DNA from 3 places in the Ponticoccus litoralis genome. Region 2 is predicted to be linked to each of the others. Evidence: riboswitches for the same ligand, from Rfam matches in the RefSeq annotation. Region 2 holds a riboswitch; each other region holds the start of a gene.
The links. A riboswitch is a leader RNA that binds a small molecule or an ion and turns the genes downstream of it on or off. The one in region 2 is predicted to bind cobalamin.

Region 1 (10,171 bases), on a different contig from region 2:
CGAAGACGCGCGCGCCCTGCTGCGCCACATAGGGGTTCCAGTCTGCCGCCTCGTCACGCTCGGACAGCACCCGGACCGCCTGCCCGAAAAGCGCGGAGAGCCCCGGAAAGACGTCGCGGAACAGCCCCGAGACCCGCAGCGTCACGTCCACCCGGGGCCGGTCCAGCTCGGCGATGGGCAGCACTTCAAGGCCCGAAACCCGCTCGGCGCCCTTGTCCCAGACCGGGCGCACGCCCATCAGGTGCAGCGCCATGGCGAAGTCCTCTCCGGCGGTGCGCATCGTCGCCGACCCCCATAGATCGACCACAAGGGACCGGGGCCAGTCGCCCTCGTCCTGCAGGTGGCGGCGCACCAGTTCCTCGCCCAGCCGCACACCCTGCGCATAGGCGCTGCGCGTCGGCACGGCGCGCGGATCGACGGCAAAGAGGTTCCGGCCCGTGGGCAGCACGTCGGACCGCCCGCGATAGGGCGACCCCGCCGGCCCCGGCTCGATCCGGCGACCCTGCAGCGCATCCGGCAGCGCGCGCCTCTCGGCCTCGGCAGAAGCACCGGCATCGAAGGCGCCCTGCCCCTCGGACATCCGCCCCCAGACATGCAGCCCGTCGCCGAAGACGCTGTCCTTCACGTCGCAGACAAAGCGGTCGATCCGCGTGATCGCCTCGGCCAGAGAGGTGGCGGCGTCGAGCCCCAGATCCCCCTCGACCCCCAGCGCCTGCGCCTCGTCTCGGATGTCCTGCTGCAGCCGGTCGCGCCGCCGCGGGTCCAGCCCGTCGGCGTTGGAGAACTCGTCGAGCAGGCTTTCCAGACGCGCCAGCCGGTCCGGCGTGCCCGAGGTCTTCAGCGGCGGCGGCACATGGCCCAGCGTCACCGCGCCGATGCGGCGCTTGGCCTGCGCGGCCTCGCCGGGATCGTTGACGATGAAGGGGTACAGTACCGGCAGGGCGCCGGTCAGCGCCTCGGGCCAGCAGGTGTCGGACAGGGCGACGGATTTGCCCGGCAGCCACTCCAGCGTGCCATGTGCGCCGATATGCACCAGCGCATCCGCATGCCGCTGAAGCCAGAGGTAGAAGGCGACGTAGCCGTGGCGCGGCACGCGCGACAGGTCGTGGTAATCGTCGTCCCGGCTCGCGGCCTCGCCGCGCTCGGGCTGCAGCGCGACCAGCGCAGTGCCCAGCCGCAGCACCGGCAGGGTGATCCCCTCGGGCGTCGCGGCGGTATCGGCCTCGGGCGCGCCCCATGCGGCCTGCAGATCCGCGCGCAGCGTCTCGGGCAGCGTGTCCAGCGCCGCCGCGTAATCCGCCCAGGGCCAGACCAGCCGGGCCGCGGCCAATGTTGCCTCGTCCAGCCCGGTTTCGACCGCATGGCCCGCGGCCCGCAGATCCTCCAGCATTGCCCGGGCCGAGGCCACGGCATCCAGACCCACCGCATGGGCCATCTGCCAGTCGCGCCCCGGGTAGGTCGACAGAACCAGCGCCACCCGCCGCGCGTCGGCCGGGACAGCGGCCAGCCGCCGCCACCCCGCCACCCGGTCACAGAAGGCCGCGACACGGCCCGCATGCACCCTGTGCACAACACGCGAGAACTGCAGGTCCGGGTCGCGCTCGCCCGCTTCCTTGAAGGACAGGACGCCGCCGAAGATCCGCCCGTCCACCTCGGGCAGCACCACGTGCATGGCCAGATCCGCCGGGGACAAGCCGCGCTCCGCCGCGTCCCGGGCCTCGCGGTCCGAGGTCGCCAGCGCCGCACTGGAACACCGGCACGCCGCCAGCGTCCAGCGGCGAGGCCCCGCCGCCCGAACGCCCGGAAAAGGCGGTCAGGTTCACGATCACCTCCGGCGCCAGCGCCGCCACCTGCCGCCGCAGCCAGCCCGTGGCCTCCGGCGCCTTCAGCGAGGGCACGAAGAGCGCCGCCACCTCGAAGCCCCGCGCCCGCAGGCCCTCCATCACCGCCTCGACCGGCTCCAGGTCCGCCGCCACCGAGGTAAGACCGGTAGAAGACCACCACCGCCCCGGGTTTCTTCTTGGTCAAAATACCGTCGGGGGGCTCGGCCTGTCCGAGCGGGGGGCAGACAGCCCCTCCGGCAATCGCCCCGAAGGCCACCGCCGGACAGCAGACGCCCTCCTCGGGCGTCCATGCGCCGACCTGCGGCAGGCCCTTGGCGCCTCGCACCGGTCCGGCATAAAGCCCCGAGGCCAGCGCCATCTGCGCCAGCGCCGCCTGCGCCGCCACCGCGCCGCCGCTGTCGCAGAGATGCTGCAACCGGCGCAGCGTGGAGACCGGCAGGGTCGAGACCGCGTCCAGCCGCGCATCCACCCGCCCGTCGGCGGGCAGCACCGCCAGCGCGATGCCCTTCTCGCGGCACAGCGCCTCGACCTGTTGCAACCCATAGGCCCAGTAGGGCACGCCGCCGATCAGCCGGATCAGCACACCCTTCGCCCCCGCCAAGGTCTGCTCGACATAGGTGTCGACCGACAGCGGGTGCTTCAGCGCCGCAAGGTTCGCCAGCCGCAGCGCGGGCATCCGCTTCGCGCCGCCGCCGCGATGCCAGCCCGCCGCAAAGGCCCCAAGGTCCGAGTCCGAGAAGGACAGCACCACCAGATCGCCCGGGTCCTGCGCAAGGTCCCGAGGGGTGTCGGCCTCGTCCAGCCCGTGGCTTTCGCGAAAGATGACATGCATGGGCGTGCGGCGGGCCCAAGGCCCGCCCTACATCAGGCGGCGACCGGCGCCGCGCCAAGGATCGCGCGGATCGCCTCGGGCTTCACGTCGTCATGTTCGGCGATGACCACCACCTTCGAGACCCGCGCCTCACCGGGCTTCCACGGGCGGTCGTACTGGTGGCGCACCCGCGCGCCCACCGCCTGTACCAGAAGGCGCATCGGCTTGCCCTTGACGCTGGCATAGCCCTTGACCCGCAGGATGTTCAGCTCGTTCGCCAGCCGCTCGATGGCGGTGACCAGCTGCTCGGGGCTGTCGAGTTCCGGCAGCTCCACCACGATCGACTCGAAATCGTCATGCTCGTGGTCGTCGTGGCCGTCATGATGCGAGGGGCGCGCGTCCATGTCGTCCTCGGCGGCGGCCTCCAGCCCGAGGATGACGCGCGGGTCGACCACACCCTCGGCAACCTCGACCACCGGCAGCACGCGCGGCGCCTCGGCGGCGATGATCGCCTTGGCCCCGGCCACACCCTCGGGACCGGCAAGGTCGGGCTTGGTCAGCAGGATGATGTCGGCGCAGCTGATCTGGTCCTCGAAGACCTCCGACAGCGGTGTTTCGTGATCGAGGCTGTCGTCGGCCAGCCGCTGCGCGTCCACCCGCGCCACGTCGGGGGCGAAGCGGCCCGAGGCCACGGCCTCGGCATCGGCCAGCGCGATCACGCCGTCGACGGTGATCTTCGAGCGGATATCGGGCCAGTCGAAGGCCTTCAGCAGCGGCTTGGGCAGGGCGAGGCCCGAGGTCTCGATCAGGATGTGATCGGGGCGCGGCTCCAGCGCCATCAGCGCCTCGATGGTGGGGATGAAATCGTCGGCCACGGTGCAGCAGATGCAGCCGTTGGCCAGTTCCATGATGTTCTCGGCGGGGCAGTCGGGGATGGCGCAGCCCTTCAGGATCTCGCCATCCACGCCGACATCGCCGAATTCGTTGACGACGACCGCGAGGCGCTTGCCGCCCGGGTTCTGCATCAGGTGGCGGACCAGCGTCGTCTTGCCGGAGCCGAGGAAGCCCGTGATCACGGTGACGGGCAGTTTCGAAAGATCGGTCATTCGGCAGGCTCCTGCGTTTGCGGGGTCAGGGGTGGGATGCGCGCGATGCAGTTGCGCTTGAAGTGCTCGGGACGCTGGCGCCACGGGATCAGCCCGTCCGCCGTCTGGTGATAAAGCGACGCGCCTTCCAGCAGCATGTCGGAATGCGACGCCTCGTCGACATTGCCGAACACATAGGTCCAGCGGTCGCCGCCCCGCAGCGCGACGGTGCAGCCGAGATCGCAGTTCTGCAGGCACTCGACGGCGGTGACGCGCACGCCTTCGGGCGCGTCCCGCGCGGTGATCTCGTCGTACAGACGCTGTCCGGGGCGGCGGTCGTCGGCGGGGACGTCCATGCCCTTGCGGCATTTCACGCAGACAAGCAGTTCGGTCGGGGCAGTGGGCGCGGTCATCGTCTCTCCTGTCCGGGGGGATGACGGGCGCGGCCCTTCGACAGGGACCAATCCCGACACCGGCACACCCCGTCCGGTCTCAAAAGCTCTTCTCGCTGGCAGGTCTCCCGGCTTGCGGATCTCGGGCCTTGCGGCCCAGCGGTCCCCGACCTTCCCGGCGCGATGCCAGTGGCGATGGGGCCCTTTCCGGTTCACGGTCGCGGGGGCGGCTGCGCCTGACCCCGCACGGGGCTGCACATTCCCTTTTCACCTGTTTACACAGGCACCAGCAGGGTGCGAGATGCGCCCATTCGCCCCGAGTTGTCAAGGAGAAGCGCCATGTCCGACACGGTCACCCCCGAAGAGCAGGCCCGCCACGCCGAGAAGATGAAGAAGATCAAGGCGGCGCGCGATCGGATGATGGCAGGCAAGACCGGCGAGAAGGGGCTGATCATGGTCCACACCGGGCCGGGCAAGGGCAAGTCCTCCTCGGGATTCGGCATGGTGATGCGCTGCATCGCCCATGGCATGCCCTGCGCGGTGGTGCAGTTCATCAAGGGCAACTGGATCACCGGCGAGGCCGAGATGATCCGCGAACGCTTTGCCGAGGAATGTCGGTTCTTCGTCTCGGGCGAGGGCTTTACTTGGGAAACCCAGGACAAGGCCCGCGACATCGCCGCCGCTCAGGCCGGGTGGAAGATCGCGAAGGAACAGATCCTCGACCCCGAGATCCGCTTCGTGCTGCTGGACGAGATCAACATCGCGCTGCGCTACGATTACCTCGACATCGACGAGGTGGTCGATTTCCTGCTGCACCAGAAGCCCGAGATGACCCATGTCTGCCTGACCGGCCGCAACGCCAAGCCCGAGCTGATCGAAGCCGCCGACCTGGTGACCGAGATGACGCTGGTCAAGCACCCCTTCCGCGACGGGATCAAGGCGCAGAAGGGGGTGGAGTTCTAGGCTCCCACCGTTCCTAGTGCGGCGTTTCGCGGGCCGGGCAAGGCCAAGCGGGTCGTCGCCCCCTTGGATCGTTTCGCACCAAGGCGCGCAGCGACCGTGCCGCGCGATCCGGCGACCTTGCTCCCGGGTCGGCTCTCCCGGCGGCGCTGCCCAAACGATCCGATGGCCATGCCGGAGCGTTGTCTCTGCCGACAGCCCCGTCCGCCCGTCATCTCTCCCGACGGCCCTGCCCCTGCGTTGCCTCCCCTGCGCGTCTTCCCGTCCGGCGGCGCTGCGCTTGCGTCGCCCCGTCCGGCGGCGGCTGGACGCTGGAGGCAGTCCCGCCGCCCGCCGCGCCCCCGGCCCCATGCCGGGATGCGGTGAAGGGCCCGGGATGCGCGGCGGTCAGATGTCCTTCATCAGCCTCAGCGCATCGTAGATCGCCGCGTGGGTGTTGCGGGCGCTCACCGCGTCACCGATGCGGTAGAGCGCGAAACCCCCGTCCGGGTTGCGCGTCAGCTCCTGCGGCTGGCCGTCGATCAGCGCGTCGTAATCCACCGCGCCGCCGTTCGAGGACAGCGGCTTCAGCTCGAAATACAGCTCGTCCATCGGCAGGGTGCCGTAGTTCACCACCACCTGATCGTAGGTCTTTTCGGTCTTCAGGGCGCTGTAATCGGTGCCGATCACGGCCTTCAGCCGGTTGCCGTCGCGGGTCACGTCCTTGAGGCGGCGGGTCACGGTGAAGGTCACGTCCTTGTCCTGCAACGCGCGCATGTAGGGCACGAGGTTCATCGCCATGATGTCGGGCGCGAAGGTCCGGTCGGGGGTCATGATCTCGACCGTGCTGCCCGCATTGGCGGCAACCTCGGCGGCCATGACACCGGGATGATCGCCGCTTTCGTCGTAGATCAGGATGTTCTGGCCGGGCTTCACGTCGCCCGCGATGATGTCCCAGGCGGTGACGACCAGATCCTGCTCCTTGCCGCTTTCGAAAAGTTCGGTGTTGGGCAGGCCGCCGGTGGCCACGATCACCACGTCGGGGTTCAGGGCAGTGACGTCTTCGGCCTCGGCCCATGTGTTGAAGCGGAATTCCACGTCGCGCGCCGCGCATTGCGCCATGCGCCAGTCGATGATGCTGATCATCTCGCGGCGGCGCGGGTTCAGCGCGGTCAGGCGCACCTGTCCGCCCGGGTCGGGCTGCGCCTCCAGCACCGTCACGGCATGGCCGCGCTCGGCGGCGACGCGCGCCGCCTCGAGCCCGGCGGGACCGGCGCCGACGATCACCACCCGCTTGCGGGTCGACGCCGGTTCGATGGTATGCGGCATGGTCAGTTCGCGGCCCGTGGCGGCGTTGTGGATGCACAAGGCATCGCCCGCCTGATAGATCCGGTCGAGGCAGTAGGTGGCGCCGACGCAGGGGCGGATATCGTCCTCGCGCCCCTCCACGATCTTCTTGACGATATGCGGGTCGGCCATGTGGGCGCGGGTCATGCCCACCATGTCCAGAAGCCCCGCCGCAACCGCATGGCGCGCCGTCGCCACATCGGGGATCTTGGCGGCGTGGAAGGTGGGCATGCCGGTGGCCTGCTTGACCCGACCGGCGAAATCCAGATGCGGGGCGTTCTTCATGCCCTGGATCGGGATCAGGTCGGTCATCGCCGGGTCGCTGTGGATCCGGCCCCGCACCACGTTGAGGAAATCGACCATGCCCGAGGCGGCAAGCCGCCCGGAAATCTCGATGCCGTCCTCTTCGGTGATGCCGCCCGCCTCGGCCTCGTCCGCCGTGTAGCGCAGCCCCACGATGAAGTCGTCGCCCACCCGCTTGCGGATGCCACCCAGCACATCCATCAGCAATTGCATCCGCGTGTCCAGCGTCTGGCCGCCGTAGGGGCCATCGAGGTCATTGGTCAGCGGCGACCAGAACTGGTCCAGCAGGTGGCCGTAGACCTGCAACTCGATCCCGTCCATGCCGCCTGCCTTCATGCGCTCGGTCGCATCGGCGAAATCGGTGATGATGCGCTCGATGTCCCAGTCCTCGGCCCGCTTGGGAAAGGCCCGGTGGGCCGGTTCGCGGTGCTTGGAGGACGACACCGAGGGCAGCCAGGCCCCCTTGTTCCACGCCGTGCGGCGGCCAAGATGCGTCAGCTGGATCATCACCGCGCAGCCGTGGTCGTGGCAGGCATCGGTCAGCTGGCGGATCCACGGCACCACCTCGTCGCGATAGGCGAGGATATTGTTGAAGACCGGCGGGCTGTCCTTGGACACCGCCGCAGACCCCGCCGTCATCGCCAGCGCCACGCCCGCCTTCGCCCGTTCGGCGTGATAGGCGGCATAACGCTCCTTGGGCATGCCGTCCTCGGGGTAGGCCGGTTCATGGCTGGTGGTCATGATCCGGTTGCGCAGGGTCAGGTGCTTGAGCTGGTAGGGCTGAAGAAGCGGATCGCTGGACATGGCTGTGCCTTCTTGCTGAATGGCGGCACTTTTCGGGAAATGTTCACTTGTGTCAACAAAAAGATCACTAGTGTTTATTTCCTTGTACAGACGCGGTCCCGGGGATAATCATCGCGGCCATGACGACACAGGCAGAGCCCCCCCACCCCGAGGAAAAGACCAGCGGCTGGCGCGGCTCGCGCGAGGTCTGGTTGCAGGCCGCGCAGGCGGCGCTGATCGCCTCGGGGGTCGATGCGGTGAAAATCCAGCCGCTGGCCAATGGCTTGCAGCTGTCGCGCACCAGCTTTTACTGGTTCTTCAAGGATCGAAAGGCCCTCTTGGATGCGCTGCTGGAGGAATGGGACGCCAAGAACACCGGCGCCTTCGTCGAGGCCAGCGCCGCCTATGCGGAGACGATCTCCGAGGCGATCCTGAACCTGATCGCCGTGTTCCTGGACGAGACGGCTTTCGAGCCGCAGCTGGACTTTGCGATCCGGGGCTGGGCGCATAAGTCCGAGGTCGCAGCGGCGCAGATCCATGCCGCCGACGAGGTCCGCATCGACGCGATCCGGGCGATGTTCGCGCGGTTCGGCTTTGCCGCAGACGAGGCAGAGGTGCGCGCCCGCACCGTCTACCTGACCCAGATCGGCTATATCTCGATGCAGGTTTCGGAAAGCCTTGCCACCCGGATGCAGCGCACGCCCGGCTACGTGAAGACCTTCTGCGGCACCGCCCCGACCGCCAGCGAACTGGCCCGCTTCCACGCCCGGCTGAGGTTCGACCCGGCGGCGCCCTGACTGCGGCGGGCCATGGGCGCGCAAAGCCTGCGGCCATGGCGCGGACGGATCAGCGGGGCCTCTGGAAAGGCTTCACGGCCCGACGGCCTGACCAGGCCACCAGAGCGGGACGCCACCCTCGGGCAGCTTGGCGCGGACAGGATGCCAGCAGGCCCGGCAGGCGCGCCCCGGCAGGCGGTTTCCGCCGCGACGCGTGTTGTTCCTCCGCCGCCCTGCCGATGAACCTCCTGCCCCCCTTGCCGCAGGTTCCGCAGGGCCCGGAATGACCGCCCCGTCGAAAACCGGGCACCGCTGCGCATCCTTGTGGCCGATGTCCTTCAACAGGCTGCCGTCCCGCGTTATAGATACGACGCACGCCGCCAGCTTCGAAGGATCCGCCCCATGCCCAAACGCCTTCTGACCGAATTCGGCATGGGCACCTCGCTCCGCCGGCAGGACTATACGCAGGCCGCCTGCCGGGGCGTCGAGAACGCGCTCTGGCACAATTCGATCAACCTCGCCGAGCTGTTCGGCAAGGAGAAGGCGGATATGCACATCACCGTCGACGTGGGCGTGCAGCAGCCCGAGCGTGTCGACGTGGCGAAGGTCGCGGCGGTCTTTCCCTACGGCACCGTCTCGGTCACCGTGACGAAGGGCGGGCTGGACGTGCCGCGCCCCGATGGCGACGGGCTGCCGACCGTCATGGCGAATGTCGCGATCTCGGTCGCGCTGGAGGGCATCTGATGCAACGCTTCATCATCGAGATGGGCATGGGCAACGACCTGCACGGCATGGACTATACCAAGGCGGTCGTACCGCGCGATCGAGGATGCGCTGCGGCACTCGTCGATCCCGCTCTTCGGCGCGCTGGGGCTGGACCATGCCGAGATGCGCGTGCAGGTCACCGTCGCCGTGCAGGAACCCGAGCGTGTCGACTGCGCCGCCCTGACCGCCCGCCTGCCGCGCGGCAAGGCCGAGGTCCGCGCGGTGCACGGCGGGCTGAACGTGACCAATCCCGACAGCAAAGAGGTCACGGTCATCGCGCAGGCCGCCGTCGAGGCCTTCCTGCCCAAGCAGGTCTGAGCCGTGATGCCCGCACTGATCGTCTGGGATTTCGACGGCGTCCTGAACGCCAACCTGCGCGGCGGGCGGACCTTCTGGGCCGACAACATGAAGGCCGATCTGGGCATCGACCCGCGCGGCTTCAGCCACGAGATGTTCACGGCGGGCGACTTTCGCGACATCCTGCGCGGACGGCGGGATCTCCTGCTGCATGTCTCGGACTGGCTGGCGCGCCACGGGCATGACCTCAGCGGCGAGGATTTCCTTGCCTACTGGTTCGAAAAGGACGCCCATCCCGACGCCGAGGTGCTGGGCTGGCTGAAGGCGCATCCGGCGCGCCATGTCATCGGCACCAACAACGAACACCGGCGCTGCTGCTACATCGAGGAGCAGATGGGCTATGCGGCCCATGTGGACCATGTCTTTTCTTCGGGCCGGATGGGGGCGGCAAAGCCCGACCCCGGCTTCTTTGCACAGATCGAGCACTGGGCCGGTCTGGCGCCCGCGCGCATCCTGCTGGTCGACGATGTCGCCGCCAATATCGCCGCCGCCACGGCCCGGGGCTGGCAGGGGTTCCATTTCACCGACACGACCCGCAAGGCGCTGCCCGAAAGGCTGGGGCTATGAGCGCCCCGGCCCGCGTCACCCGCTACCGGATCACCGCGCGCCGCGATGTGCCCGCGCCGCGCCTCAGCCTCGCGCTTGTCGCCGACCTGCACGCCTGCCGCCCCTTCATGGACCTGCCGCGCATCCGGGCGCTGGTGGCGCAGACCAATGCGCTGGGGGCCGACATGATCCTGCTTCTGGGCGACTACGTGGGCCATGTCTA
Region 2 (10,171 bases):
TCTCGGCCATGCGGCGCGACACGTGGTGCGAGACTCGCGACAGCCGCCCCAGCGGCCCCATGGCCCCGACATCGAGGTCGGGGCGCGCCTGCCGCCATTGCTCCAGTATCCGGTCCACATCATCCACCGTGGCAGGGTAGCGGAGAGTTATCTTGACATCAAGAGATGTGCATTTATCTTGAAGTCGAGATAAAATGAGAGGAGGCCGTCATGGCCCGCAGAACCGACCTGATCCTGACGGCGCTCGCCCCGGCGATCTGGGGCAGCACCTATATCGTCACGACCGAGCTTCTGCCCGATGGCTACCCGATGACGGTGGCCATGCTGCGGGCCTTGCCCGCCGGGCTTCTGCTGCTTGTCGTGACCCGCAGCCTGCCGCGCGGCATATGGCTGGCGCGGTCCTTCCTGCTGGGCGCGCTGAACTTCTCGGTCTTCTGGTGGCTGCTTTTCGTGGCCGCCTACCGCCTGCCCGGAGGTGTTGCGGCCACGGTGGGGGCGGTCCAGCCGCTGGTCGTGCTGTACCTGTCGAAACTGCTGCTGGATCAGGGCATCCGGCCCGCCGCCGTGATCGCGGGGATCGGCGGGCTTCTCGGCGTCGGGCTGCTTGTCCTCACCCCGGGCGCGGCGCTTGACTGGGTCGGCCTGCTTGCGGCCCTTGGCGGGGCGATCTCCATGGCGTTCGGAACGGTGCTGACCCGCAGATGGCAACCGCCGGTGCCCGCGCTGACATTCACCGCCTGGCAGCTGACCGCGGGCGGCCTGCTTCTGCTGCCGGTTGCCTTTCTGGTCGAACCCGCCCTGCCGCCGCTCGACACCGCTGCGGTATTCGGCTTTGTCTGGCTGGGGCTGATCGGCGGCGCCGCCACCTACTTCCTGTGGTTCCGGGGCATTGCCCGGCTGGACCCCGCGACCGTCGCGCCGCTTGGCCTGCTCAGCCCCGTCGCCGCGACGCTGCTGGGCCTTGCGATCCTTGGCCAGACGCTGAGCGCCGTCCAGACCATCGGCATGCTGCTTGTGCTGACGAGTGTCTGGTGCGCACAGCGCGCCCAGTTGCAGGCCGCCGCCCCGGTGGCCACGCGGGCCTGACGGGGCGGAGGGCGGCGCCCCCGCGCGCCGGAAGACCCCTTGGCGGGATCGGGTCGCCCGGTCATCCGGTGCGGCGCCATGGCGCCTTCGGGGCGGACGGGAATGCCACGCGCCGCCCGAACCCCGCCCCGACGCCGACCGGCGCGGCGCGCGGTTGAGACGGCGCATGACCGCCTGACGGAACCGGCCCCGGTCCGGCCTTCTGGCCTGCGACCGCTTGCGGCTTGCAGGACCTCCGGTCTGCGGCTACCCCTCGGGGGCCTTCGGGTCCGCCCGGGCCGAAAGGACCGGGCCACGGCGGGGGCGCTGCCGGGGTGCCTGTGCAACCTTGAAGCCACAGCTCCCGTCAGCATCGCTGGCCCGGGGGCAGAAACAGAGGCCGGGCGCAGCAGGGCCGCGCGGCAAAAGACCCGCCACAACGGCGAAGGTCAGAAGGCCGGACCGGGACCGGCTAGGGAGCGTTACGCATGGGCTTTGCACCACCAGAGCAGCCGAGATCCCCATCGGGCCGGGCACCATGATGCAAGACGCGCAAAGGCTGCGTTTCGATCTGGCGGGCTTTGCCCGGGACGGGACGCTGGGGGATCACGCGGCGCTGATGCGGCTGGTGGAACGGGCCGATGCGCAGGGCTATGGCGGGATCTGGTTCAACGAGTTCCATTTCCGGCGGACCGGCCTGCCCTATCCGCACCTGCCGCTGCTTGGGGCAGAGATCCTTGGCCGGACCCAGCGGCTGCGCTTCGGGACCTCGATCCTCGTGCTGCCGCTGCACCACCCGCTGATGCTGGCGGAACAGATCGCGCAGCTGGATTTCCAGAGCGGCGGGCGGGTCGATGTCGGCATCGGTCGCGGCACGGAACCGGCGACCTTCAACAGGCTCGGGATCGATCCCGGCACGGCCCGGGACCGGTTCGTCGAGGCGCTGACGGTGATGCTGCGGGCCTGGACGGAGCCCCGCGTCGCCTCTGACGGTCCCGCCCGGCCCTTTGCGGAAACCGAGGTCGGGCCGCCGCCCGTGCAGCGCCCGCATCCGCCTGTCTTCGTCGCCGGTGTCTCGGAAGAGACGGTGGCGGTGGCCGCGCGGCATGGCTTTCCGCTGCTTCTGAGCCTCGAGCCGAACGAGTCCCGCCAGATTCCCGTTTTCCGGGACGCGCTCAGGCGCCTTGGCGCAGGGCCCGGGCCGATGGCGGCCTCTTCGCTGTCGCGCTACGTCCTGCCCGCACCCAGCGAAGCGGCGGCCATGGCCGCGCTGGACCGGCTGACCGAGGTGCTGAATGCCCGGCGCGCCGCGCGGGCCGCCGAGCGGGGCCAGCCCCCTGCCCCACCCCGCGACCGGGCCGCGATGCTGGAGGGCTTTGCCATTGCCGGGACGCCCGAGGCCTGCCGCCAGCAGATCGAGGCGCTGATCGCCCGCACCGGCTGCCGCAACCTGCGCTGCTTCTTCGACGCCAACGGGCTGATCCCGATGCCCCGTGCAGAGGCCGCCATGACGCTGTTTGCCACCGAGGTCATGCCCGCCTTCGAAGGCTACCGCGTGCCGCCCGTGCCGGACCTGCTCGCCGGGGCCGGGAACTGACCCGCCGGGCTAGCGGACCGGGGAAGCTGCCAGTCGGCCAGCAGATCACCTGTCGGACGCTCGGCGAATTTCTTTTCCTGCGAGGCGCGGATCTCGGCGGGTTTCTTCAGCGGGCAGCCGCCGCAATAACCCTTGTGCGGGGCCTTGTAGGCCAGTGCAACAGGTCCCGCGCCGGAAGGCGATGCCCTCGGCCCCGCCCGAGGACAGGTGCAGCATCTCGCCCGCCCTGCCCTGACCGGCAAGGCTGTCGCCCGCCCGTTCGAAGAGGTCCAGTGCCGATCCCGGCGGTTCTGGCCCAGCGGCACCGTGCTGTGCGCGTCGATCCATGTCAGGATCAGCCCGATCTGCGAGGTCACCGCGCCCTTGGCCAGCAAGCCGCCAAGGCGGTACTGCGCCCTGACGCGGTCATGCAGGGGCAGCAGGTGCTCCGCCAGCAGCAGCCGGATCGCGGCGCCTGTCAGATCGCCCGAGGCCGCGCCTTCGGCATCGGGCAGCCTGTCGTGCGGCAGCCCGGTCATGCGCGGTTCGCGCAGGGCCAGCGCCGAGGGGCGCCCGTCCGCGCCGAAACGCAGCAGCACGTTCCCGGCAGAGATATCGGGCAGACGCCCGAACAGAACCCATGCCGCCAGCAGCGGCGCGGCCACCCGGTAGGCGTAGGTCTGCAGGAACAGGACGGCGCCGGCCTTCGCATCCTCGACCCCGGCAGCCCGGCCCCGGGCCGCCACCTCGCCTGCAATCTCCGCGTCAGACAGGGCCGTTGCCGCAAGCCAGCCGTCGCGGTGCTCTGCCCCGCTGACGACAAACCGCTCTCCCAGCTGCCCGACCACCCGCATGGTCTCTGCTAAGGTGGTGGGACGGTTGGGCCAGTGCGGTGCGGGCAAGGCCTCTGCCATTGCCCGCACCGGCGTGACCTGGAATCCGGGGCCTTCGTCCCTCATGCCCGCACCTCGAAGGGCGCGATCACCGGCGCATCGCGCAGCTGGCCGATCTCGGCCTCCACCCCGTAGGTCTGGCGGATGGTCTGCGGGGTGAGGGCGGTTTTCCACGGCCCCTCGGCCACCAGCCGGCCTTCGTGCAGCAGCGCGATCCGGGTCGAGAAACGCGCCGCCAGAGACAGGTCGTGGATCGCGACGATGACCCCGACCCCGCGCACGCGGACCTCGTCCGCCAGCAGGCGCAGCGTCGCAAGCTGGTTGCCGATGTCCAGCGCGCTGGTCGGCTCGTCCAGAACGATCAGCGGCGTCTGCTGCGCCAGCGCGCGGGCCAGCATGACCCGCTGACGCTCGCCGCCGCTGAGCGCATCCATGGTGCGGAAGGCCAGCCCGGCAAGGTCAAGCCGGTCGAGAACGCTTTCCACCACCGCGATATCCCCGGCCCGGGGCCGCGTGCCCATGTAGGGCGTGCGCCCCAGCAGGCAGGTATCGAAGACCGTCACCGGAAAGCCGTCCGGCGGTCGCTGCGGCACATAGGCGATCTGCCGGGCACAGGCGCGCGCCGACAGGCTGCGCACGGGCTGGCCGCCCAACAGGACCGCGCCGCGATCCGGGCGGGACTGGCCCAGCAGGGCGCGCACCAGCGTCGATTTGCCCGCGCCGTTCGGACCGATCAGGCCAAGGATCTCCCCCGGCCCGACAGAGAGGCTGACCTCGTCGAGGACGGTGCGCCCGCCGATCCTTTGGCACAGGCCCCCGGCCTGAAGCGTGGTCATGCGAAGGTCTCCCGTTTGCGGGAAATGACGAGGTGCAGGAACATCGGCACACCCACGAAGGCCACGACGATCCCCACCGGCAGGACGGTCGGGCTGAAGGCCAGCCGCCCCACGGTGTCGGCCACCAGCAGCAGCGCCGCGCCGCAGATCGCCGCGAAGGGGATCAGCAGGCGGTGGTCGCCGCCGATGATCATGCGCGCCAGATGCGGGCCGATCAGCCCGACAAAGCCGATCACCCCGACAAAGCTGATGACACCCGCCGCCGCCACGACCGACAGCAGGATCGCCGTGACCCGAAGCCGGGGCACGTTCATGCCCAGCGACTGCGCCACGTCGTCGCCCGCCACGGTCAGCGCGTTCAGCTGCCAGGCCTTGCGCTGCATCACCGGCAGGATCACCGCCAGCAGCACCGCACACAGCCCCACCGCGTCCCATTGCACGCCGTTCAGGCTGCCGAAGGTCCAGTGCACCACGCGGGCCAACTGTTCTTCGGTCGCGACGAACTGCACCGCCGCCGTCATGGCGCTGAACAGATACATCAGCGCGATCCCGGTCAGGATCATCGCCTGCGCCCCCATGCCCCGCCACCAGGCCAGCGAGAAGACGCAGACCGCGCAGAGCAGCGCGCAGGCAAAGGCCGAGAGCGGCACGAAGTAGACCCCCGCCGCCTGCACGCCGACGCCGAACATGATCGCGACAGAGGCACCGAAGCCCGCCGCCGAGGACACGCCGATGGTATAGGGGCTGACCAGCGGGTTGCGGGTGATGGCCTGCATCAGCACGCCCGACACCGACAGCGCCGCCCCGGCGACCATGGCCATGACCACGCGCGGCAGGCGCAGGAACAAAAGGACGCGGGCGGCCTGTTCATCCTCTACCAGATCGAGGTGACCGAAGCTCAGCCGCTCCAGCACCACCAGCGCCAGCGTGCCGATGCCGGTTTCGTTGATGCCGCGCACCGCCACCGCCGCCGCGGCCACGATCAGCAGGACGAAGGACAGCGCCACGACCGTGGCGCGCCGCCTGCCGGACGCGCGATAGAGATCGCCGACAGAGGCGGCGGTGGCGACGGTCGGAGTGGCGCTGGGGGCGGCCTGCACCGCCCCGCCTGTCGACAAGGTCCGCATGGACCCACTCAGAACCCGGCCCGATAGGTCATGCCGGGCTGGTAGGGCAGGCCCTGGAAGTCCTCGATCCACCGGCGCATCGCCTCTTCGGGGTCGATATCGGCGAACAGCTCGGGGTGCGCCCATTTGGCGATCTGCAGGGCGCCGGTGATCTTGGACGACCCGCCCGCGAGGTAGTAGTTGATGACGTGGACATTGCCGCTTTGCCCCGCCGGAGAGGACAGGATTTCCTCGCGGCCGGTCAGGTCGGCCCATGTCGTCGCGTATTGCGCCTCGGGGATCGTGGTGTAGGAACCCGGCTCCAGCTTGACGATCAGCTGCGGCTGGCGCTGGACGATTTCCTCGGGGTCGATGGTGAAGGCGTTGACGTTCCCGCGCGAGGCCGCCTGATCCTCGATGACGATATCGCCAAAGACATTCTCGCCCCCGCCGGCGGCGATCATGTCATGCCAGCCGGACCCCGGCGTCACGGTCACGAGCGGGCGCTTTTCCTCGAGGTAGACAGGCACCGGCGGGACACCGTCCAGACGCTCGGCCAGCAGGGTCTGGTAGCCGACGTAGTAATCCACCAGATCCGCCGCCTGCTCTTCCCGGCCGAAAAGCTTGCCCATCAGCTCGACGTTCTCGACATGCTTCAGCGTGTCCCAGGCGGTGATGACCATGACCGGGATGCCGAAGGGTTCCAGCTGGCGCGCCGCCTCTTCGTAGACGCCATTGCGCGGCAGGATCACCAGGTCGGGGTTCTTGGCGATGATCGCCTCGTAGTTCGGTTCGTTCTGCCCCTGCCCGACCACGTCGGCCTCGGTGAACTCGGGCCAGTAATCCGGGTCGCGATAGGTGCTGGCGCCGGTGCCGACAACCTGGTCGATGGCGCCGATGGCGCGGGCGAATTCCACCGAGTAGCGGTTGAAGATCACCGCGCGCTGGATCGGAAGATCGACCTCGACCGAGCGTACCGACATCGTCGGTGATGGTTTCGGCCCAAAGGGGCACCGAGGTCGCCAGCGCGACAGCCGCGGCGAAGAGGGTGGATTTGAACAACATGCGATCACCTCGATCAGTTTTGTTTCCCGAGGTGCTCTTGGGGTGCATCACGGCGCCGGACCCGGCGCCCTTCGGCGTCCGGCCCCATGGCCATGGCTGCCACCCTGCCGAGCCCCTCGTCGGCGGTTGCGTCTGCCATGGCAGGTCTCCTCGGCTCGCGGCTCGGACGTTCGATGATCCCTTCCCGGCCCGGGGGCCAGTGGCACGATCGCGAACTCGCCGCCTACAGTTGCGAGGGCAGCCGCAGCCCGGGTCTCCCCGTCCTGCGTTCCCTTTTCATCCGCCGTTGCGGAACCGTGGCAGGCCGGAAGATACAGAGATCGCGCTCCGCGGCAACAGCAAAGGCAGCGGGTCCCCGGCCGTGAGGGGGTAACGCATTGGCGCATCGGGATATTCGGTGGCGCTGGAACTGATGGACCCCCGACAGCCCGTCCGCGGAGCATGCTGGCCGATGCCCGGCGCGCGGCGGCGGGGGCCTTGTGGATGCGCGCTGTTCGCCGCAGGACCAGCGGGCGCGGAAAGCCGGGCCCGGCGCGCCACAGCCCGGCCTTCGCGACGGGGCATCCTCCGGTGGTCGGCCCGCCGCTTCCCGCCCGGGCGACAGGCAGGATAACGGACCCGAAAAGCCCCTGCCGATACCGGACGTCGACTTATCCCCGGAAAACGACCTTCAATATATTGACACCCCCCTGCCCCGGATCGCAATATGCAGTTGCTTTGGTTCCGGCGGGGTGACTCGTCGGCTAAGAGGGAAGCCGGTGAGGGTCCGGCACTGCCCCCGCAACTGTAAACGGCGAGTTTCTGTCCATTCCACTGGTGTCGGACGGCACCGGGAAGGCGGACAGGAAACGTTTGAGCCGCAAGTCAGGAGACCTGCCAGAGCATGAACGACGACCGCGGCGGAGGGCCCGGGCGCGCGGATAGGTCGTTTGGCCCTGTCCCCGTGTCCGCTTCGCCCACAGGCAGCAAACCGGCAAAGGGACAACCGCATGAGTATCACCGTCTATTCCAAGCCCGCCTGCGTGCAATGCACCGCAACCACCCGCGCCCTGACCGCGCGCGGCATCGATTTCCGCCTCGTCGACCTGACCGAGGACGCCGCGGCCATGGAACTGGTCACCGGGCTTGGATACCGGCAGGCGCCGGTTGTCGTCGCGGGCGACGAGCACTGGGCCGGGTTCCGTCCCGACATGATCAGCCGCCTGTCCTGACGCCGGGCGGTCGGTCATGGGGGGCCTCGCCTATTTTTCCAGCGGCTCGGGCAACACGGCCCGGTTCGTGGAGCGGCTCGGCCTTCCCGCCACCCGGCTGCCCCTGCGCGGCGATGCCGCGCCGCCGCTGATGACCGCGCCCTTCGTGCTGATCTGTCCGACCTACGCGGACGGGGCGGGGCGCGGCGCGGTGGCCAAGCCGGTGATCCGGTTTCTGAACATCGAAGCGAACCGGACCCTGCTGCGCGGCGTGATCGCCAGCGGCAACCGGAACTTCGGAGAGACATTCGCGATGGCCGGACAGGTCATCGCCCGAAAATGCAACGTGCCCGTGCTCTACCGGTTCGAACTCGCGGGGACCGACGCCGACATCGCCCGTGTTCGTGACGGGCTGCAAACCTTCTGGGGAACCCGATGCTTGACGCCAGCCTGACCCAAGGCCTTGATTACCACGCGCTGAACGCGATGCTGAACCTCTACGACGCAGAGGGCAACATCCAGTTCGAAGCCGACCGCATGGCGGCGCGGCAGTACTTCCTGCAACATGTGAACCAGAACACGGTCTTCTTCCATTCGCTGGAAGAGAAGCTGGGCTACCTCGTCGACGAGGGTTACTATGAGGCGCAGGTTCTGGAACAGTATCCCCGGGACTTCCTGCGCAGGATCTGGGAGGCCGCCTTTGCCAAGAAGTTCCGCTTTCCGACCTTCCTTGGCGCGTTCAAGTATTACACCTCCTACACGCTGAAGACCCGCGACGGGCAGCGGTTCCTCGAACGCTACGAAGACCGCGTCGTGATGAACGCGCTGGCGCTGGCGCAGGGCGATGAGACGCTGGCCATGCAGCTGATGGAGGAAATCCTCTCGGGCCGGTTCCAGCCCGCGACGCCGACCTTCCTGAACGCCGGCAAGACCGCGCGGGGCGAATTCGTGTCCTGCTTCCTGCTGCGGCTGGAAGACAACATGGAAAGCATCGGGCGCGGCATCAACTCGGCCCTGCAACTGTCCAAGCGCGGCGGTGGCGTGGCCCTGATGCTGACCAACATCCGCGAGTACGGCGCGCCCATCAAGGGGATCGAGAACCAGTCCTCGGGCGTCATCCCGGTGATGAAACTGCTGGAGGACAGCTTCAGCTACGCCAACCAGCTGGGCGCCCGGCAGGGTGCGGGCGCGGTCTATCTGCACGCGCATCACCCGGACATCCTGCGCTTCCTCGACACCAAGCGCGAGAACGCCGACGAGAAGATCCGCATCAAGACGCTGTCGCTTGGCGTGGTGATCCCCGACGTGACCTTCGAGCTGGCGAAGCGCAACGAGGACATGTATCTCTTTTCGCCGCACGACGTCGAACGGGTCTACGGCTGTGCCTTCTCGGAAATCTCGGTGACCGAAAAATACGCCGAGATGGTCGACAACCCGAAGATCCGCAAGAAGAAGATCAACGCGCGCGCCTTCTTCCAGACGCTGGCCGAAATCCAGTTCGAAAGCGGCTATCCCTACATCATGTTCGAGGACACGGTGAACCGCGCGAACCCGATCGCGGGCCGGATCACCATGTCGAACCTCTGCTCCGAGATCCTTCAGGTGAACGAGCCGTCGGAGTTCAACGACGACCTCAGCTATGCGCACATGGGCACCGACATCTCCTGCAACCTCGGGTCCATGAACATCGCGCGGGCCATGGATGGCGGCGATCTGGGCGCCTCTGTCGGCACCGCGATCCGGGCGCTGAACGCGGTGTCCGAGATGTCGGCCATCGACTCGGTGCCCTCGATCCGCAAGGGCAACGACGAAAGCCACGCCATCGGGCTTGGGCAGATGAACCTGCACGGCTTCCTTGCGCGCGAGCATATCCAGTACGGCAGCCCCGAAGGCGTGGAATTCACCAGCGCCTATTTCGCCGCCATCCTGTTCCACGCGTTGACCGCCTCTTGCCGGCTGGCGCAGAAAAAGGGCCGCAGCTTCAAGGGGTTCGAGACCTCGGCCTATGCCGACGGCAGTTATTTCGACAAGTATACCGACCGCAGCTGGCGCCCCGAGCAGCCATCCGTGAAGGCGCTGTTCAAGCGGTTCGGCATCGAGCTGCCGGGCAAGAAGGACTGGGTCGCGCTCAAGAAGGACGTGATGACGCACGGGCTGTACAATCGCAACCTGCAGGCGGTGCCGCCCACCGGCTCGATCAGCTACATCAACTATGCGACCTCCTCGATCCATCCGATCACCGCGAAGATCGAGATCCGCAAGGAGGGCAAGATCGACCGCGTCTACTATCCGGCGCCCTACATGAACGCCGAGAACCTCGAGTATTACCGCGACGCCTACGACATCGGCCCCGAGGCGATCATCGACACCTATGCCGCGGCGACGGAACACGTCGACCAGGGCCTGTCGCTGACCCTGTTCTTCCCCGCCGAGGCCAGCA
Region 3 (10,171 bases), 240 kb from region 2:
ATCGGGGTCGAGACGGTATTGTCGATGCCGACGAGGGCACCGGCCTCGTGAGCGACCTTCGAAATCGCGGCGATGTCGGTGACCACCCAGGTCGGATTGCTGGGTGTTTCCATCCAGACGATCCGGGTCTTGCCGGGGATGATCGCCGCCTCGATCGCGGCGGGGGTGTAGTCCTGCAGATAGCTGACCTCTAGACCCCAGCGCCTGCCGTGCAGGTTCAGCCAGTCGCGCAGGCCAGAATAGACCCGGACCGGCAGAATGACGTGATCGCCCGGGGCGAGCCGCTGGAACACCGCGGTGATCGCCGCCATGCCGGAGGAAAACAGCAAGCAGCCCGCGCCGCCTTCCAGCGCGTTGATCACGGCTTCGGTCTGCTGATAGCTGGGGTTGTCGTCGCGCGTGAACATGCGACCGGCGCGATCCAGGTGCGCGGGGTCGCGCAGGAAGGATGTCGAGGGCCGCAGGGGCGCGGCCATCGCATCTGTCTCGCGGTCGATCCAGCCCAGGGCGGTCGCGGCCAGGGTGTCGGGGTGGGGAAGCCGCGTCATGCCATCACCCCGTCTTCCGCGCGAGGACCGCAGAGCGCATAGCTGCCATCGGCCGCGACACGCAGGCCGTAATCGGCTTCGGCGCTTTCCTGGCTGACCAGTCCGGTCAGCACGTCGCGCACCACGTGTTCAGGGTCGCGGTCGACGGGGTTGCCATACCCGGCGCCGCCGGGGGTCAGCATGACCAGGCGCTGATCGCCCGGAATGACCTGTTCGCCCTTCGGGTTGAGCCGTGTTCCGTCCGACAGGGTCAGCACGCCGGGCGCGCCGTTCATTCCGCCCTCCCGGCCGCGCGCCGGATGGTTGATGCGGTCAAGCGCGGCGAACAGGGAAATCGGCGCCTCCTCGCTGCTGGACAGTTCCAGCACCTGGCCCAGGCCGCCGCGATAGCGCCCTGGCCCGCTCGAGTCCTGGCGGTATTCGCGTTTCCAGATGATCAGCGGCGACACGCTTTCGGTGATCTCGACCAGCGACCCCATCACGCCGCTTGGGAAGGCCGTGGCCGACAGGCCGTCCTTGGTCGGACGCGCGCCGGTGCCGCCGTTGTGGACCAGTTCGGTCGCAAAGCGGGTCTTGCCGGGCGTTGCACTGACCGCGTAGCCGCCGCGTAGCGGCAGGTCCCACAGGCAGCAGGCGCCTTCGGCGGGGGCCAGACCCGGGCGGGCCTTGTGCAGACAGCCGAACACCACATCGGGCAGCAACTGGCCGACGACGTGGCGCATGGCGACCGGCACCGGGTACTGCGCATTGACGATGGTGTTTTCCGGCGCGGTGATCTTCAGCGGCTCCAGCGAGCCGGCGTTGTTGGGGATGTCCGGCGCGATGGCGCATTTCAGCGCGAAGCAGGAATAGGCGCTGGCATAGTTCAGCGGGCAGTTGATGCCCTTGCTCGAAAGACCCGACGTGCCGGTGAAATCGACGGTGATCTCGCCGCTGCGGATGGTCATCGTGGCTTCGAGATCCAGCGGCTTGTCGTAGCCGTCGACGCGCATGGTGTTGTGATAGACACCCTCCGGCAGGGCGCGGATCAGGTCGTTGGTGCGCTGGCGCGAGGTGTCGACGATGTAGTCCGAGATATCTTCCAGCGTGGTGATGCCGACATCGCCCATGCATTCCGACAGGCGACGGCTGCCGCATTCAACGCAGGCCATCAGCGCGTAAAGGTCGCCTTCGACCTCGATCGGCACCCGGCTGTTGGCTTTCAGGATGCGGATGAAATTGGTGTCCAGCCGCCCGGCATCGACCAGCTTGAAGATCGGCACGAACAGGCCTTCGTCCAGCACGTCGGTGCCGTCAGGGCCGAAGCCCGGGCCGCCGAGATCGGCAAGGTGGCTGGTGCAGGAGGTGAACCCGATCAGTTTGCCCTCGTGGAAGCAGGGACGCACCAGCATGAAGTCGTTGAGGTGGCCGGCTGCCTTCCAAGGGTCGTTGGTCAGATAGATGTCGTCGGGGTGCATGTCTTCCAGCGGGAATTCCTCGAGGAAGAAACTGACCGATTCCGCCATCGTGTTTACATGGCCGGGGGTGCCGGTAACCGCCTGCGCGATCATCCGGCCCCGGATGTCGAATATCCCGGCGGAAAGGTCGCCCGATTCCCGCACGATGGGGTTGAAGGCGGTCCGCATGAGCGTCTGTGCCTGCTCTTCGACGATGGCGATCAGCCGGTTCCACAGGATCTGGCGTTCGATTTCGTTCAGTTCGCGGGCCATGTTCAAACCTTTTCAAGCACGAGGTTGGATTTGCTGTCGATCCGGCCTGTGAAGGCGGCGGTGACGAAGGTCGTGGTCTGCGGTTCGGCGACCAGGGCCGGGCCCTGGAAGCTTGCGCCGGCAGCCAGGTCGGGGCGCCAGTAGATCGGCACGTCCCGGTAGTCGTGGTCCGCAGGAAGGAAGACCGAGCGGTCGCCGATCGCGGCGGCGTCGAAGGCGGTCCCGTCGGCCTGTCGCGGTTCGAGCCGGCTCCTGCGCGGTCGAGACGACGATGGACCAGGACAGGATCTCGATGTCGCGTTCCGGGATGGTACGGCTGAACAGTCGCGTATAGCCGGCCTCGTAATCGGCCCTGATCTGCGCAACGTCCTTTTCGGTCAGCGTGCCCGCCGGCACCGGCACCTGGATTTCGTGGCCCTGACCGACGTAGCGCATATAGGCGGTGCGGGTCTCGACCAGGTCGGCTTCGGGCTCGCCGCTGCGGACGATGCCGCGGGCCTCGGAGGAAATCTCGTCCAGAACCGCGTTCGCGCCGTTCAGGTCGAACTGGTCCAGCGTCATGTAGCGGCTGCGCACCACCTCGTAGGCGATGGGGGCGCGCAGGAAGCCGACGGCAGAGCCGACGCTGCAGTTGGCCGGCACGATGACGCGCCCCACGCCCAGCTTTTCGGCCATGCGGACCGCATGCAGGGGGCCGCCGCCGCCAAAGGCGATCATGGTGTAGCGCGACAGGTCCGCACCATGTTCGACCGAATGGATGCGCGCGGCATTCGCCATGTTCTCTTCGACCATCTCGGTTATGCCGAGCGCCGCTTCGGAGGTGCTGACATCCAGCGGGTCGCCGACATCGCCCTTGATGGCGGTCCCGGCGGCGTCGACATCCAGATGCATCCGCCCTTCGGCGAAGGTTTCAGGGTCGATCCGGCCCAGCACCACATTGGCATCCGTCACGGTCGGCTTGACGCCGCCCTTGCCATAGCAGGCAGCCCCGGGCACCGAGCCGGCGCTCTCCGGCCCGATCGCCAGACGGCGCATGGTGTCAACATCGGCGATGGACCCGCCACCGGCCCCAATCTCGATCATCTCGACCACCGGGATCCGCACCGGCATGCCGCTGCCCTTCTGGAACCGGGCCGCGCGCGCGATCTCGAAGTTGCGTGCGGTCTGGGGAAGGTAGTCGTCGATCAGGCAGATCTTCGCGGTGGTGCCTCCCATGTCGAAGGACACAACCCGGTCTTCTTCCAGGCTGGCGGCAATGCGGCTGGCAAGCACCGCGCCGCCGCTGGGGCCGGATTCGACAAGGCGGATCGGATAGCGGATGGCAGCCTCCAGCGTGGTCATGCCCCCGCCCGAGGTCATCAGGAACAGCGGGCAGACAAAGCCGTTGTCGGCCAGCGTCTTTTCCAGCGCCCGCAGGTAGCGGGCCATGATCGGCTGCACGTAGGAATTGCAGACCGTGGTCATGAAGCGCTCGTATTCGCGCACCTCGGGGCAGACGTCCGACGACAGCGTGATCTCTGCCGTGCAGCCGGCGTCGATCAGCAGAGCGCGCACGGCCTGCTCGTGGGCCGGATTGGCATAGGAATGCAGCAGGCCCACGGCGACCGCCTCGATGCCCAGGCGGTTCAGTTCGGCGGCCAGTTCGGTGACGCGGGCGCGGTCGAGCGGCAGCAGGACATTGCCGCGCACATCCATCCGCTCGGTCACCGTGAAGCGCAGATCGCGCGGCATCAGCGGCGCCGGCTTTTCCAGCTGCAGATCGAACTGATCGTAGCGGGATTCATATGCGATTTCGAGGCTGTCGCGGAAGCCCTCGGTCGTGATCAGCGCGGTCCTCGGCGCCCTTGCGCTCGATCAGCGCATTTGTGGCCGGGTGGTGCCATGGACGAAGATATCGATATCGCTGGGGGCCAGCCCCGACTGCTCGCGGACGATGGTCACACCCGCCATGATGCCACGTTCGGGCTGCTCCAGATCGGTCGGCACCTTGGCCGTGAACATGCCCTTGGGCGTTTCCAGCACCACATCGGTGAAGGTGCCGCCGATATCAGCTGCCAGACGTGTCTTGGTCTTTGCGTGGGTCATGGGAACTGCACTCCGTTTGCCTTGACGGTTAAGTGTCACGGGCCGTCTAGTGAGGGAAACGAAACGTTTTTTTACCGCTATCGATTATTTCGATAGTCCCGTGTCGGGGCATTGAGGCATGGGTGCAGAGCGACCGTCGGGCCGGTTTCGCGGCCTTTCCCAAGCACGGCGGGTGTTGCGGATGTCGGCGCGGATCCCCCGGGTCGTGCGGGCTCTGGTCGGGGCGCGGGATATCGGTCTTTGACCTTTCGGCCCGCCGGGGTGCAAAGTGGCTGGTCCCCGGATTGGCCCGGGCGCCGGGATTGCTGCTCTGGTGGCCGACAGGGCCGGGCCCGCCGAGGTTGGCCGGGACCTCGATGTCAAGGTCGGCGGCGAGCAGATGCGCGGCTGTTGCGCGGGGCCGGGACCGTGCGGCGCGGCCTGCTTGTCCGCCCGTGCCGGGATGGGCCTTCAGCGGCCCGGACATGGTCCACCGGCGTGAACCGACCGCCCGGGGCGCCAAGCGGGGTGCCGCCGGTTCACGGGTCGCGGGTCACGGCGCGCGCTTGACAAGCGAGGGCCGGTCGGTCGTCCTTGGCAAATGCTTCCGCAAGGCGCCCCCTGTTCGCTCAGGCAGAGGAGGCCTTCAGGGCTAGGGCTTTCCTGCGGCGGCGGCCCCTGCGTGAGGGTTCAATGCGGCAGGCGGTAGGACCGTCGGGCCTGCGCGCCGCCGCGCCTCTGCCGCTTTGGCATCGCAAGGGGCAATGGCGTCAGCGGCGCTTCCAGCGAGCGTGTCAGAAGCCTGCAGAATTCCGCCACGGTCGGCGAGTGGGCCATGAACGGAGCGGCCTTGTCAAAGGCGTCCCGCGCGGCCTGCAGATAATCCGCATTGCCCGGCAAGCCCGCGATCCATTGCATATAGCCAAGCTGCCCCATTTGCCGCGCCTCGTCGGCTGGCATCGCTCCGGTGTCGAGTTGAAGGATCGTGCGTTCCAGTGTCATTGCGCCCTCCGCGCAGGGGAGGGGGCATGAACGGAGGCGGCGATGTCCACAGGGCCGTCAGGTCCATATGTCGTCTCTCCAGTCCCAGAGCGCCCCGCCCGGGTTAAGGTGACTGCGGTGCGCAACAGCACGCACCGGAGATGGCAGGTCTCCTGACTTGCGGGTCGCCGCTTTCCCGAACCTTCCCGAACCGCTTCGGTTCAGTGGTGTTCTTCGGGGTCGCTCGCCGCTCACAGTTGCGGGGGCAGTTGCGGAGTTGGGTCAAGGCCCTCACCGCATTCCCTTTTAAACCGGCCCTTTCAGGCCGGTCACCATCGCCTTCTGAATTGCAGAATTCCGGGCAAAAGTCGAGTGGAATTGCCAATGGCGGCCAATACGGCGCTTGCCGTCCAGCGGGGTGTTTCCCCTGTCAGCCCCCAGGCCAGACCGCGCCTTGCCCGCCCGGGGGATGCGCCGGAGGCTCCGCTGCCGGACATGCCTTGGGTCGGCGACCTGCCCCCTGATGCGAACTGGAAGGCGGGCGCCTGTGCCGCCTTCGTTCGCGATGCCCGTGCCCGCAGGTTCGTCTTCCGGCGCGGGGGGCCGGACCGTAGAAGCGCGTTGGCGATGCCCGGGCGCTTCGGGGTCCGGCGACAGAGGACGGTCACCGGATGGATCCGGCACCGCGACCGTCGCTTGCCGTGCCTGCCCGGACGCGACGCCGACGGTGCCGCGCAACCCGGCGATCAACAGCCCGTATCCGGGGGTAAGGTCGACGGGCGAAAGCAGCGCCCCGGCCTCCGGTGAACCGGATCGAGTGCGCCGCGCCCCCGTCCGTCAGGGCCGGTCAGAAGCCGACCTGATCCGCCCCCTTCAGGTGCAGGATCTCGCGCGCCTCGTCCGGGGTTGCTAGTTCCAGCCCCAGCCCCTCGATGATCTGGCGGGCCTTCGTCACCTGCTCGGCGTTGCTGCGCGCCAGTTGCCCCGGTCCGGCCCAGAGCGAATCCTCCAGCCCGACGCGGATATTGCCGCCCATGGCCGCCGCCATCGCCGCGATGGGCAGCTGGTTCTTGCCCGCGCCCAGAACCGACCACTGGTACTGGTCGCCGAACAGCCGGTCCGCCGTGCGCTTCATGTGCATGACGTCGTCGGGATGCGCGCCAATGCCGCCCATCAGGCCAAAGACCGTCTGGATGAAGAGCGGCGCCTTGACCAGTCCGGCGTCGAGGAAGTGCTTGAGGTTATAGAGATGCGCCGTGTCGTAGCATTCGAACTCGAACCGGGTGCCGAGCGGCCCGAGCGTCGTCAGGATGTACTCGATTTGGCCGAAGCTGTTGTTGAAGATGATGTTCTTGTTGCCGAGGTAGTCGCGTTCCCACTGGTGTTTGGGGTTCGGAAAGCGCTTGAGCATCGGGAAGAGGCCGAAGTTCATCGACCCCATGTTGAGCGAGGCGACCTCGGGGCGGTGCGTTTCCGCCGGGCGGACGCGTTCCTCGATGCTCATGGTGGGCGCGCCGCCGGTGGTGATGTTCACCACGCAGTCCGAGGCCTGCTTGATCACGCCGAGGAAGGGCGCGAAGGCCTCGGGCGACTGGTCGGGGCTGCCGTCCTCGGGGTTGCGGGCGTGCAGGTGCACGATGGCCGCGCCCGCCTCTGCCGCGCCGATGGCGGCTTCGGCGATTTCCGAAGCCGTGACGGGCAGGTATTCCGACATCGAGGGCGTGTGGATCGCGCCGGTCACGGCGCAGGTGATGATGACCTTGCGGGGTTTCGCCATGGTCTGGGGCTCCTTCAGGATTGTTCGGATGCAAGGTGGCGACGCAGGGCGGCCAGCCGCGCGTCGCGCCTGTCCTGCCGGGCGCGGATGGTCTCGGGGCTGCGGTCCTGCGTCCAAGTCGCGGCGATCTTCTCGGCGTTCTCGACGGAAAAGACCTCCGGTCCCGCCGGTTCCTCTGCCAGACGCGCGTAGAAGCCGCCGTAGCGGGTGGCGTAGTCGATGATGCCGCCGGGGGCGTTCAGGTCGATGGTCTCGATCGGCCCCATCAGCGCCCACCGCAGGCCCAGCCCGTCCTTGATGGTGGCGTCCAGCCCCTCGACGCTGACGACGCCCTCGCCCAGAAGCCGCAGCGCCTCGCCCAGAAGGGCGCCCTGCAGGCGGTTCAGGACAAAGCCGTCGCGCTCGCGGGTCATGCGCACCGGCACCTGCCCGATATCGCGGTAGAGCGCTTCGGCGCGGTCCATGGTCTCTGTCGCGGTCCATGGCGCGGGGCAAAGCTCGACCACCGGGACAAGATGCGGCGGGTTGACCGGGTGCCCGACAAGGCAGCGGTGCCGGTGTTCAAGCCCCTCGGTGAAGCGCGAGGCGACGATGGCGGAGGTCGAGGAGGCGATGATGGCCCCGGGCGGGGTGGCCGCATCGAGCCGGGCGAAGAGGTCGGTCTTGACCTCGATCTTCTCGGGCCCGTTCTCCTGCACGAAGCTGACGCCCGCGACCGCCTCTTCCAGCGTGGGACAGGTGCGGATGCGGGCCAGCGTCCCGTCGCGGTCCTGCAAGAGGCCCTCGGCCAGCAGGGTGTCGCAGAGCACGGCCATGTCCGCGGCGAAGCGGTCCAGAACGGCGGCATCGGCGTCCCAGACCTGCACGGAATGCCCGGCGCGGGCGAAAAGCGCGCTCCATGCGCGGCTCGATCAGGCCCGCGCCGATGATGGCGACTGTCTCGGTCATGTCAGGGCCCTTTCGTTACAGCCACAGGACCTGGCGGCGCAGGTCGATGTCATGGGCCAGCGCGGCGGATGGCCCGTCATGGATGATGCTGCCGCGTTCCAGCGCGACGGTGCGGTCCGACAGCGTCAGCGCGAGGTCGAGGTTGTGGTCCACGATGATGATGGACACCTCTTCGCGCAAGCGGTCGAAGGTCTCGAACAGCTGCTCGACGATGGCGGGGGACAGCCCCTCGAAGGGTTCGTCCAGCAGCAGCACGCGGGTGTCGCCGGACAGCGCGCGGGCCACGGCGGCCATCTGCTGCTCGCCGCCCGAAAGGTAGTCGGCGGGCGTGTCGATGCGTTCCTTCAGGCGGGGGAAGTAGGACAGGATGCGCTCTTCGTCCCAGTGGATGCCCGCGCCTGTCTGGCGGCGGATGCGGCCCAGTTCGAGGTTGTCGCGCACCGACATGCCCGCGAAAAGGCCGCGCCCCTGCGGCACGTAAGAGATGCCCGCCCGGGCCATGGCCGCCGAGCTGAGGCCGTGAATGGGCGTGCCGTCCAGCGTGATCGCGCCGCTGCTGACCGGGGCGATGCCGATCAGCGCCTTGAGCAACGTCGATTTGCCTGCGCCGTTGCGGCCCAGAAGCGCGAGGATCTCGCCCTGCCGCAGGTCGAAGCTGACGTCGTGGATGATGTGGCTCTTGCCATAGCTGACGTTGACCTTGTCCAGCGACAGCAGCACCTTGTCCTGTACGGCGCTGGTGCGCTCCTTTCCCGCCACCGCAGAGGTGCCCGAGCCGATGTAGACCTCTTGCACGCGCTTGTCGCCGCGCGCGTCGGCCACGGTGCCGTCCAGCAGCACCTCGCCCTCGTTCATCACGGTGACGTGGTCGGCCAGTTCAAAGACGCGGTCGATGTCGTGTTCCACCAGCAGCACCGGGATATCCGCCGAGAGCGCCTTGAGCAGGTGGCCGATGCGCTCGCGCTCTGCCACCGAAAGGCCCGCAAGCGGCTCGTCCGCCAGCAGGATGCGCGGGTGGTTCCCCAGCGCAAGGCCGAGGTCCAAGAGCCGCTGACCGCCGTAAGAGAGCGAGGCAGCCTCGGCGTCCTCCATCCCCGAGAGGCCCGCGTATTCCATGATCTGCGCGGTATGGGCGTTGACCTCCGAAAGGGTGCGGGCGCGGATCAGCGGGTTCATGCGCTGCGCATCGCCCGCCTGCACCGCGAGCCGGATGTTCTCCTGTACGGTCAACGAGGGGAACAGGTTGGTGATCTGGAAGCTGCGCCCGATGCCCGCCGCCGAGATCTCCTCTGGCGTGCGGCCCGACAGCGGCTGGCCCATCAGGGTCACGCTGCCCGCATCGGGTTTGTAGAGACCGGACATCAGGTTGAAGGCAGTCGTTTTGCCTGCGCCGTTCGGGCCGATCAGAGCGTGCAGGGACCGGTCGCGGACCGAAATGTCCACCGCGTTCACCGCTTTCAGCCCGCCGAAGGCCTTGGAGATGCCCTTGGCCTCGAGCAGGGGGCCGTCGCTGTGCTGCGCGGGTTTCAGGAAGTCGGGCAGGGGATGCACCCCGGCCTTGCGGCCCGCCATGGCGGCGCCGGTCTCTGCCGGTGGGTTCAGATAGCGGCGGATCTGGCCGGGAATGCCGATCAGCCCCTCGCGCGCGAACAGCACGAAGCCCATGAAGACAAGGCCGAACCACAACAGCCAGTTGTCGGTGTAGATCGACAGATACTCGCGGAAGAGGATGTAGAACAGCGCGCCGAGCGCCGGGCCAAGGTAGCTGCGCATCCCGCCGATGACGACCATGGCCAGCAGCTCGCCCGAGAAGATCACCGACATCGGCTCTGCCGAGGTCATGCGGTTCTTGTAAAGCAGCAGCACCCCCGCCAGCGCCGTGATCGTGGCGGACAGGACGAAGGCCGCAAGCTTGTAACGGTCGACCTTGTAGCCAAGGAAGCGCGCGCGCTGCTCGTTCTCGCGGATGGCCAGAAGGACGGTGCCAAGGGGCGAGTTGTTGAAGCGCCAGAGCAGGACCATGACAGCGAAGGCGATCAGGGCCACCAGCCAGTAGTAGGGCTGCGACATGCTGAAATCGAGGCCCGCGAAGGCCGGGCGCTCGATCCCGCCAAGGCCGTTCTCGCCGCCGGTGACCTCGGTCC

Region 1: another riboswitch for cobalamin. It lies ahead of ABFB10_RS06915 (DUF1636 family protein); the one in region 2 lies ahead of nrdH (glutaredoxin-like protein NrdH).
Region 3: another riboswitch for cobalamin. It lies ahead of ABFB10_RS22455 (hypothetical protein); the one in region 2 lies ahead of nrdH (glutaredoxin-like protein NrdH).

Annotation. Positions count from the first base shown of each region.
Region 1 covers NZ_JBDNCH010000002.1:1,192,566-1,202,736, forward strand. The annotation lists partial or broken gene cobN (cobaltochelatase subunit CobN) at 1-2,676, opposite strand, end outside; gene cobW (cobalamin biosynthesis protein CobW) at 2,709-3,761, opposite strand; gene ABFB10_RS06915 (DUF1636 family protein) at 3,758-4,153, opposite strand; cobalamin riboswitch at 4,234-4,438, opposite strand; gene cobO (cob(I)yrinic acid a,c-diamide adenosyltransferase) at 4,472-5,095, shown strand; gene ABFB10_RS06925 (FAD-dependent oxidoreductase) at 5,480-7,525, opposite strand; gene ABFB10_RS06930 (TetR/AcrR family transcriptional regulator) at 7,645-8,301, shown strand; gene ABFB10_RS06935 (Lin0512 family protein) at 8,683-9,024, shown strand; partial or broken gene ABFB10_RS06940 (Lin0512 family protein) at 9,024-9,363, shown strand; gene ABFB10_RS06945 (HAD family hydrolase) at 9,370-9,969, shown strand; gene ABFB10_RS06950 (metallophosphoesterase) at 9,966-10,171, shown strand, end outside.
Region 2 covers NZ_JBDNCH010000004.1:137,301-147,471, reverse strand. The annotation lists gene ABFB10_RS21345 (MarR family winged helix-turn-helix transcriptional regulator) at 1-118, opposite strand, end outside; gene ABFB10_RS21340 (EamA family transporter) at 211-1,086, shown strand; gene ABFB10_RS21335 (LLM class flavin-dependent oxidoreductase) at 1,604-2,662, shown strand; gene ABFB10_RS21330 (hypothetical protein) at 2,614-3,600, opposite strand; gene ABFB10_RS21325 (ABC transporter ATP-binding protein) at 3,597-4,370, opposite strand; gene ABFB10_RS21320 (FecCD family ABC transporter permease) at 4,367-5,497, opposite strand; gene ABFB10_RS21315 (ABC transporter substrate-binding protein) at 5,506-6,459, opposite strand; gene ABFB10_RS21310 (hypothetical protein) at 6,555-6,680, opposite strand; cobalamin riboswitch at 6,664-6,855, opposite strand; cobalamin riboswitch at 7,243-7,436, shown strand; gene nrdH (glutaredoxin-like protein NrdH) at 7,531-7,752, shown strand; gene nrdI (class Ib ribonucleoside-diphosphate reductase assembly flavoprotein NrdI) at 7,769-8,185, shown strand; gene nrdE (class 1b ribonucleoside-diphosphate reductase subunit alpha) at 8,167-10,171, shown strand, end outside.
Region 3 covers NZ_JBDNCH010000004.1:377,765-387,935, reverse strand. The annotation lists gene ABFB10_RS22475 (trans-sulfuration enzyme family protein) at 1-548, opposite strand, end outside; gene ABFB10_RS22470 (hydantoinase B/oxoprolinase family protein) at 545-2,257, opposite strand; gene ABFB10_RS22465 (hypothetical protein) at 2,260-2,622, opposite strand; partial or broken gene ABFB10_RS22460 (hydantoinase/oxoprolinase family protein) at 2,900-4,258, opposite strand; gene ABFB10_RS22455 (hypothetical protein) at 5,012-5,323, opposite strand; cobalamin riboswitch at 5,449-5,654, opposite strand; gene kce (3,5-dioxohexanoate:acetyl-CoA acetone transferase) at 6,150-7,079, opposite strand; gene ABFB10_RS22445 (3-hydroxyacyl-CoA dehydrogenase NAD-binding domain-containing protein) at 7,094-7,945, opposite strand; gene ABFB10_RS22440 (branched-chain amino acid ABC transporter ATP-binding protein/permease) at 8,043-10,171, opposite strand, start outside.